One region of the Nocardioides sp. NPDC059952 genome, then DNA from elsewhere that is predicted to be linked to it. Evidence: riboswitches for the same ligand, from Rfam matches in the RefSeq annotation. Region 1 holds a riboswitch; the other holds the start of a gene.

Evidence for each region. A riboswitch is a leader RNA that binds a small molecule or an ion and turns the genes downstream of it on or off. The one in region 1 is predicted to bind S-adenosylmethionine.
Region 2: it holds a riboswitch for S-adenosylmethionine, as region 1 does, so the genes downstream of both, ACFV9G_RS12210 (aminotransferase class V-fold PLP-dependent enzyme) here and thrC (threonine synthase) in region 1, are expected to answer to the same signal.

What each region holds. Positions count from the first base shown of each region.
Region 1 covers NZ_JBHWLY010000004.1:27,278-31,469, reverse strand. The annotation lists gene ACFV9G_RS02780 (SGNH/GDSL hydrolase family protein) at 1-97, opposite strand, end outside; gene thrC (threonine synthase) at 233-1,504, opposite strand; SAM riboswitch class I at 1,516-1,654, opposite strand; gene ACFV9G_RS02770 (GlxA family transcriptional regulator) at 1,738-2,649, opposite strand; gene ACFV9G_RS02765 (isochorismatase family protein) at 2,729-3,280, opposite strand; gene lon (endopeptidase La) at 3,349-4,192, opposite strand, start outside.
Region 2 covers NZ_JBHWLY010000021.1:62,868-67,059, reverse strand. The annotation lists gene ACFV9G_RS12215 (transglycosylase domain-containing protein) at 10-2,478, shown strand; SAM riboswitch class IV at 2,552-2,665, shown strand; gene ACFV9G_RS12210 (aminotransferase class V-fold PLP-dependent enzyme) at 2,710-4,029, shown strand.

The DNA of each region.
Region 1 (4,192 bases):
CCGCCGCCCCCACCACGCCGATCGCGCCGGCGACTCCGGCGGTCGCGGCGACCACACCGAGCCATCTGGCCTCTTCACTCGTCTTCGCGCTGCTCACATTTCTTATCTGTAGCGCACGAGTGTGAACGCGAGGGTTCCTTCGTCAAGGTATGCAGGTCAAGGGCCACATCCCGCGCGGAACTCCGCCGGGGATGTGAGCCTTCGTCTGCATACCGTGACGAAGGGACAAGCCCTACGCCTGCGAGAGCCCGGCTTCCTCGAAGGAGTCGTAGTTGGGGGCGATGGTGGCGCGGGGACCGACGATGCCGCTGATCGCGTCGAGCGTCTTGAGGCCGTGGCCGGTGTTGATGATCACCGTCTCCAGGCTCGGGTCCAGAGCGCCGGTCTCGACGAGCTTCTTGGTGACCGCGAGCGTGGTGCCGCCGGCGGTCTCGGTGAAGATGCCCTCGGTGCGGGCCAGGAGCACGATCGCGGCGCGGATCTCGTCGTCGGTGACCTCCTCGACGGCGCCACCGGAGGAGCGGGTGGCGTCGAGGACGTAGATGCCGTCGGCGGGGTTGCCGATGGCCAGCGACTTGGCGATCGTGTCGGGCTTGACCGGGCGGATGGCGTCGACGCCGGCCTTGAACGCGGTCGCGACCGGGTTGCAGCCGGTCGCCTGGGCGCCGAAGATCCGGTAGGGCTTCTCCTCGACCAGACCGAGCTTGATCAGCTCCTTGAAGGCCTTGTCGACCTTGGTCAGCTGGGATCCGGAGGCCACCGGGATGACGATCTGGTCGGGCAGGCGCCAGCCGAGCTGCTCGGCGATCTCGAAGCCGAGCGTCTTGGAGCCCTCGGCGTAGAAGGGACGTACGTTGACGTTCACGAACGCCCAGCCGTCCTCCTCCGCCGCGATCTCCTGGGCGAGCTTGTTGACGTCGTCGTAGTTGCCGTCGACGGCGATCAGGTTGTCGGTGAAGATCGCGGAGTTGACCTGCTTGGGCTGCTCGAGGTTGCTCGGGATGAAGACCGCTGTCGGGATGCCCGCCCGCGCCCCGGCCGCCGCCACCGCGTTGGCCAGGTTGCCGGTGCTCGGGCAGGCGAAGACCTTGGCGTCGAGCTCACGGGCGGCGCTCAGCGCACAGGCGACCACGCGGTCCTTGAAGGAGTTGGTCGGGTTGGTCGAGTCGTCCTTCACCCAGATCTTCTCGATGCCGAGCTCCTTGGCGAGGTTCTTCGCGTCCAGGAGCCGGGTGAAGCCGGGCTCGGTGTTGGGGCTCTGCTCGATGTCGTCGGGCACCGGCAGCAGCGCCTTGTAGCGCCAGATGTTGCGGGGTCCGGCCTCGATCTCCTCACGGGTCACGGCCGGGAAGTCATAGGCCACCTCCAGTGGCCCGAAACACTCCGGACAGGCGTAATGCGGTCCGAGCTCGACCTGGTTGCCGCACTCTCGGCACGAGAGTGCCGATGCGTTCCCGAACGCGCCCTCGCGCAGACCGTTCTTCTCCTCGGTTGCAGCGCTCATGAGAAACCTCCTCCTCATCTTCCCCGATCACGTCTCTCGCGCCGGGCCGGAATTAGCACCTGCTCCGCTACCCGCCCTGGCATGGGAGGAGGCTCGCGGTCGGTTGCCGGGACTTCACTGGGCCGTTCCCTCAGTCCCTCTCGATGAGCAGTAGCGATCGTACGGCAGGTATCCGGCACCAAACACATCCGGGTTCCACTCCGCGGACCACATGTCCGCTATCTGGACGGCGGTCAGCGGGCGCGGAGGCGGCGCAGCATCCGGGCGTCGTCGAAGCCCACCGCTCGGGCGGCCGACTCCATGGTGGTGCCCGCGGCCAGCAGATGGTCGGCGCGCTCACGCCGAAGCGCCTGCTGGTAGCGGAGCGGGGTGAGACCGGTCGCGCTCACGAAGGCGCGGGTCAGGGTGCGCTCGCTCACCCCCGCGCCCTCGGCAAGGACGGCGAGCGGGAGCGCCTCGGCGAACCGGCCGTCGATCACGTCCTGCACGTGGTGGACGGTGTCGTCGAGATGGTTCCGGTGGCGCAGCAGGACGCTCTCCTGCGGCTGGTCGCCGTTGCGCCGCGCGTAGACGACCATGTCTCGGGCGACACGAGCCGCCAGCGCCGGTCCGTGGCGCATCGCGAGCAGGTGCAGGCTCAGGTCGATGCCACTGGCGATGCCGGCCGACGTCACGATCCGGTCATCGCTGGTGAAGAGCACGTCGCGCACCACCCGGGCCTTCGGATAGCGGCTGGACAGCGCGTCCTGGAGGTCGTGATGGGTGGTGCAGAGACGGCCGTCGAGGAGACCCGCCTGGCCGAGGGCATCGGCGCCGGCGCAGACGCTCGCCACCTCGCCCCCGGCCGCATGATGGGCACGCAGCCGCTCGACTGTCTCCCGGGAGAGCCGAGGGCCGGCGACGAGGTCGTACGCCGCCCGCCACCCCGGCACGAGGAGCAGGTCGCCGGGGTCGAGGTCCGGCCACTCCGCGGTGACCGACAGCGGCAGCCCCTGGGCCGAGACCACCTCCCCCGGCTCGGCGCCCGCGACGTAGACGAGGTCGTAGGGGTGCCCCAGGTTGCCAGCGGTGTGGAACGCCTGTGCCGGCCCGGCGAGGTCGAGCAGATGTACGCCAGGCAGCAGCACGAACACGACCTTGCTCATGCCGCCACACCCGTTGAGGAGAAGAAAGGATACGGATGTGACGGCATCATGATCACATTGATCGCTCGCTGGCGCTCGCTCACGCCGCAGATGCTGCCACAGCCTCCAGATCGGCGATGGTCACGATCTCGGCAAACCGGCCGCTGAGCACGAGTTTCGTACGCTCCACGACCTCCTCCGCGGACAGGCCTCCCAGCGGCTCGGTGGTCACCGCGTCGGCGACATAGGTGACCCGGTAGCCGAGGTCGGAGCCGATCCGGGCGCTGGTCTCGACACACTGCTCGGCACGGATCCCGCAGACCACGAGCTCGGTGATCCCGTGCTCGGTCAGCACCTGCTGCAGGTTGGTCGTGGTGAACGCGTTGTGCGAGGTCTTGCGCACCTCGACGTCACCCGACTGCGGGCCGCTCAGCCCTTCCAGGTAGCGCACATGGCCCGAGGCCGGGTCGAACGCACCACCGCTGCCGGGCTCGGTGTGCAGCACCCAGACGACCAGGTCTCCGGCGGCACGCGCGAGGCTCACCAGCCGGTCTGCGCGCTCGGCGATATCGGGATGGAGGGTCTGGTCCCACAATTCCTGCTGACGAAAGGATTCCTGGATGTCGATGACGAGAAGGGCTCGGTTGCTCATGCCTCCAGTGTGCGAGCTGCCCGCTCGATGCACGAGGCATCAAGCGGGCAGCATCCGGAACGATCCGGTCAGGCAGCGGCAACCGAGCTGGCCGTGCTGGCACCCCCGGCCACGGGCGCGAGGGCGCCGCGTACGACATCCCTGACATCACTCACCAGATTGATCTTCAGCGCCTGCTTCACCTCGTCGGGCACCTCGTCCAGATCGGGCTCGTTGCGCTGCGGCACGAAGACCTCGGTCAGACCGGCCCGCTGGGCGGCGAGCAGCTTCTGCTTGAGGCCGCCGATGGGCAGCACCCGGCCGGAGAGCGAGACCTCGCCGGTCATGCCGACCTCGCTGCGTACCGGGCGTCCGGTCGCGAGCGAGGTGAGCGCGGTGACCATGGTGATGCCGGCGCTCGGGCCGTCCTTGGGCACCGCACCGGCGGGCACGTGAACGTGGAGCGAGCGGTCCAGCACCGCCGGGTCCACCCCGAGCTCGGCCGCGTGCGAGCGGACGAAGGAGAGCGCGATCTGCGCGGACTCCTTCATCACCTCACCGAGCTGGCCGGTGATGTTCAGGCCGGTCTGCCCGTCGGCAGCGGACGCCTCGATGAAGAGCACGTCCCCACCCAGGCCGGTCACGGCCAGCCCGGTGGCGACCCCCGGGACCGACGTACGCTCCGCCGACTCCGGCGTGAACCGCGGCCGTCCGACGAGGTCCTTGAGGTTGTCCAGGTCGACGTCGACATGCTCGGCCCCGGTGGCCAAACGTGTCGCCGCCTTGCGCAGCGCCTTGGCGAGGAGCCGCTCGAGCTGGCGTACGCCTGCCTCGCGGGTGTAGTTGGCAGCCAGCTCACGCAGCGCGTCGTCGGCGACGCTCACCTCGTCCGCGGTGACCGCGGCGCGCTCGAGCTGCCGGGGCAGCAGGAAG
Region 2 (4,192 bases), on a different contig from region 1:
GGTGGAGCAATGGAACACCGGAGCGCCGAGCCTCCGAAGGGTCCGACCGGTCCGCCGCCGTCCTGGCGGCCGCCTCCGCCGCCTGCCGCGCAGGCTCCTCGGATCGCGCCAGAGCTGCCTCGGGCGGTGCCCAGCCGACCGGGTGCGCGTCGGGCGGAACCCAAGCCGTCGGCGGCCCGCGACTGGCTTGCCAAGCTCGAGCCGGCCACGGCCTGGGCGGCCGAGAAGTGGGCCACCCGGAGCACCGGATCCAGGAGCAGCGGATCCAGGAGCAGCGGCGGTCGTCCGCCGGCCACCACCTGGCGCCGCTGGGGGAAGGTCACCGCGAAGGTGGCGCTGGTCGGGTTCTTGGCCATCGCCCTGATCGGGTCGGTGACGGCGATCGTGGCCTACAACCGGATCGCGGTGCCTGACCCCAACGCCGCCTTCGAGGTGGAGACGTCCTTCGTCTACTACGGCAACGGCAAGACCGAGCTCGGCCGTTACCAGGAGGGTGACCAGAACCGGATCAAGCTGGACGCCGACCAGATCCCGGAGATGGTCAAGAACGCCGTGGTGGCCGCCGAGGACCGCACCTTCTACGAGAACAGCGGCGTCGACGTGAAGGGCATCGTGCGGGCGGCGTTCTCCAACACCACCGAGGGCACCTCGGGTGGCGCCTCCACGATCACCCAGCAGTACGTCAAGAACTACTACCTGACCTCCGAGTACTCCTACACCCGCAAGCTGAAGGAAGCGGTCATCGCCCTGAAGCTGACCAGGCAGAAGAGCAAGGACCAGATCCTCACCGACTATCTCAACACGATCTACTTCAACCGCGGCGCCTACGGCATCGAGGCGGCCGCGAAGGCCTACTTCGCGAAGCCCACCAAGGACCTGTCGCTGCGGGAGACGGTGGCGCTCGCGGCCATCCTCAACAACCCGGCCGGGTTCGACCCCGCCAGCAGCACCTTCCGGGGTGAGGAGAAGCTGCTCGGCCGCTACCAGTACGTCCTCTCCGGCATGGTCGACCTCGGCTACCTGAAGCAGGCCGAGGCCGACAAGGTGAAAGACGCGCTGCCGAAGTTCCCCGCGAAGACGGTGTCGAGCCGGCTCGGCGGCCAGCGTGGCCATGCGCTGACCATGATCAAGGCCGAGCTGCTCGGCCTCAAGGGCGCCGACGGCAAGCCGATGTTCACCGAGGAGAAGATCGACAGCGGTGGCCTCCGGATCACCGCGACGCTCTCGCCCAAGGTCATGAAGGCATCGGCGACCGCGGCCAAGACCGTGAAGCCGAAGAACCGGAAGGCGTACGTCAAGGGCGACCCCGACCAGAAGAACGCCCTCCACGTGGCGACCGCCTCGGTCGACGTCGGGTCTGGAGCGCTGCTCGGCTTCTACGGTGGCCAGGACTATCTCGACAGCCAGCAGAACTGGGCCGCGACCGGTGGTCACGCCGGGTCGACGATGAAGGCCTTCGCCACCGCCGCGGCGATCGGGAAGGGCTACTCGCTGAACTCGACGTGGGCCGGAGACTCGCCGTTCACCACCTACGCCGGCTCCGAGGTGGTCAACGAGGGTGAGCAGGCCGGGATCGCGGACGGGATGGACTACGGCCAGCACATCACCATGCTCAAGGCGATGGAGCAGTCGGTGAACACGGCCTACATCGACATGACCGAGTCGATGGGTGGCCCCGAGGAGGGCCGCAAGGCGATCTACGACACCGCGGTCGCCGCGGGGGTCGCCCCGGCGAAGGCGAACCCGAAGTTCCCGGGGATCCCCAGCACCACCACCGACTTCGACCACAAGACCGACGACCGGATCGCGCTCGGCCGTGCCAACGTCAGCCCGATCAACATGGCCAACGCCTATGCCACGATCGCCGATGGCGGCTACCGCCACGACGTGCACGTGGTGAAGAAGGTCCGCGACCGCGCCGGCAACGTCCTCTACAGCTGGAACGGCCGCAAGAACGCCCGGCACGCGATCTCCGAGGACGTCGCCGCCGACGTGACCTACGCGATGCAGGGCGTCGTGCAGAGCGGCTCCGGCCAGAAGGCGCAGAGCATCGGCCGGCCGGTGGCCGGCAAGACCGGCACCGGCACGTGCACCAGCGCGCAGCACGTTTGCTCGTCGTGGTTCGTCGGGTTCACCCCGCAGATCGCGACCGCCGTGCGCTACTCGCGCGGCAACGGCGAGGGCAAGCTCGACGGCGGCTGGATGCCGTCCTACTTCGGCGCCGACTATCCCACCGAGACCTGGGCGGCCATCATGGCCGAGGCCATGGAGGGCAAGGAGGTCGAGAACTTCCCCGAACCCGTCTACGTCGACGGCCAGGATCCCGAGTCCGGCCACGAGGAGGAGCTGATCGCTCCGCCCGCTCCGCCTGCTCCACCTGAGGGTGAAGACGGCGAGGAGTGCGACCCGGTCTCGGAGTTCTTCGGCACCTGCGACAACGGGGACGACCACGGCAACCCCTGGGAGGGGCGTCCGTGATCTGAGACGCGTGCCCACCGATCGAGATATCGAGTTGGTGGGCGCGCCAGGTCTCGGGCAGGATTCTGGCGAAGGTCACGACTGCCAGCGCGAAGCCCCGGCTTGCTGGCGGGCAACCCTCCCACGCGGTGGGGTGCTCCGGGTGACGACCAGGCCCTCGCCGAGGTGGCGCGGGCAAGCGCGTGCTTCGCCGGGCAGCCTTGGCGGAGCCATGACCCGAAGGGTGCCCCCATGTCCCTGCTTCCGCTCGTCGGCTCGAACACTCAGGTCCCGCTGCTGGACGGAACGACCACGACGTACGCCAACCTCGACGTGGCCGCGTCGGCGCCGGCGCTGCAGAGCGTGGCCGACCGGGTGGCCGAGGTCCTGCCCTGGTACGCCTCGGTCCACCGTGGCGCCGGCTACCTGTCCCAGGTCTCGACCGCCCTCTACGAGGAGTCGCGCGCGACCATCGGCGCCTACGTCGGCGCGCGAAATGACGACGTCACCGTCATCACCCGAAACACCACCGACGCGGTGAACCTGCTGGGGGGCTGCGTACCGGGCAGGGTCCTCGTCCTCGACATCGAGCACCACGCCAACCTGCTCCCGTGGCGCCGTGTCGGTGCCGGCGTCACCGTGGTCGCGGGCCGGGATACCCTCGCCGGCACCATCGACGCCCTCGCCGGGGAGCTGGCCCGGGACAGCTTCGCCCTGGTCGCGATCACCGGTGCCTCCAACGTCACCGGCGAGGCGCTCCCGGTCGGCGAGATCGTCACCCTGGCCCACGCCCACGGCGCCCGGGTGCTCGTCGACGGTGCCCAGCTGCTCGCCCACCGCCACTTCTCGCTGGCCGCGACCGGCGCCGACTACGTCGCATTCTCCGGCCACAAGCTCTACGCGCCCTACGGCGCCGGCGCCCTGGTCGGGCGTCGCGACTGGCTCGACGTCGGCACCCCCTACCTCGCCGGGGGAGGGGCCGTCGACGACGTCGAGGTGGGGGAGACCACGTGGCAGCCCGCGCCCGCGCGTCACGAGGGCGGCTCGCCCAACGTCATCGGTGCCGCCGCGCTGGCCGCTGCGTGTACGACTCTCGGTGGCCTCTCGGCCGCCGACCTGGACCGCCACGAGGCGTCGCTGAGGGGGCGCCTCGTGGCCGGCCTGTCCGCGCTGAACGGCGTCGACGTCGTCCGCCTGTGGCCCGACTCCGACGAGCCTGTCGGCGTGGTCACGTTCACCGTCGACGGCATCGAGCCGGGCAAGGTCGCGGCCTACCTCTCGGCCGAGCACGGCCTGGGCGTACGCGATGGCCGCTTCTGCGCGCAGCCGCTCCTCAAGCGCCTCGGGCTCACCGCAGGCGCGGTCCGCGCGAGCATCGGCATCGGCACCTCGCTCGCCGACGTGGACCGCCTGGTCGCCGGCGTACGGTCCCTTCTCGCCGGTGACGTCCAGGGCGACTACGTCCTCACCGACGGTGCCTGGACCCTCACCGAGGACCCCCGCCCCCTCGTCGGGCCGGCCGGTCTCACCCGCCTGGCCGACACCGCCGGCTCCTGCGGCGCTGCTGTCTGACCACCCCCTGCCGAGGCGTCAGGTACGGCGGGCGAGGAGTCAGTTACGTCGGGCGAGGCGTCAGTTACGTCGGGCGAGTGGGCATCGCGGTGACGCCTCGGCCGACCGGAGCGACGCCTCGGCCAGCGCGCGTGACGCCTCGGCCGCGGGGATGAATCGGGGC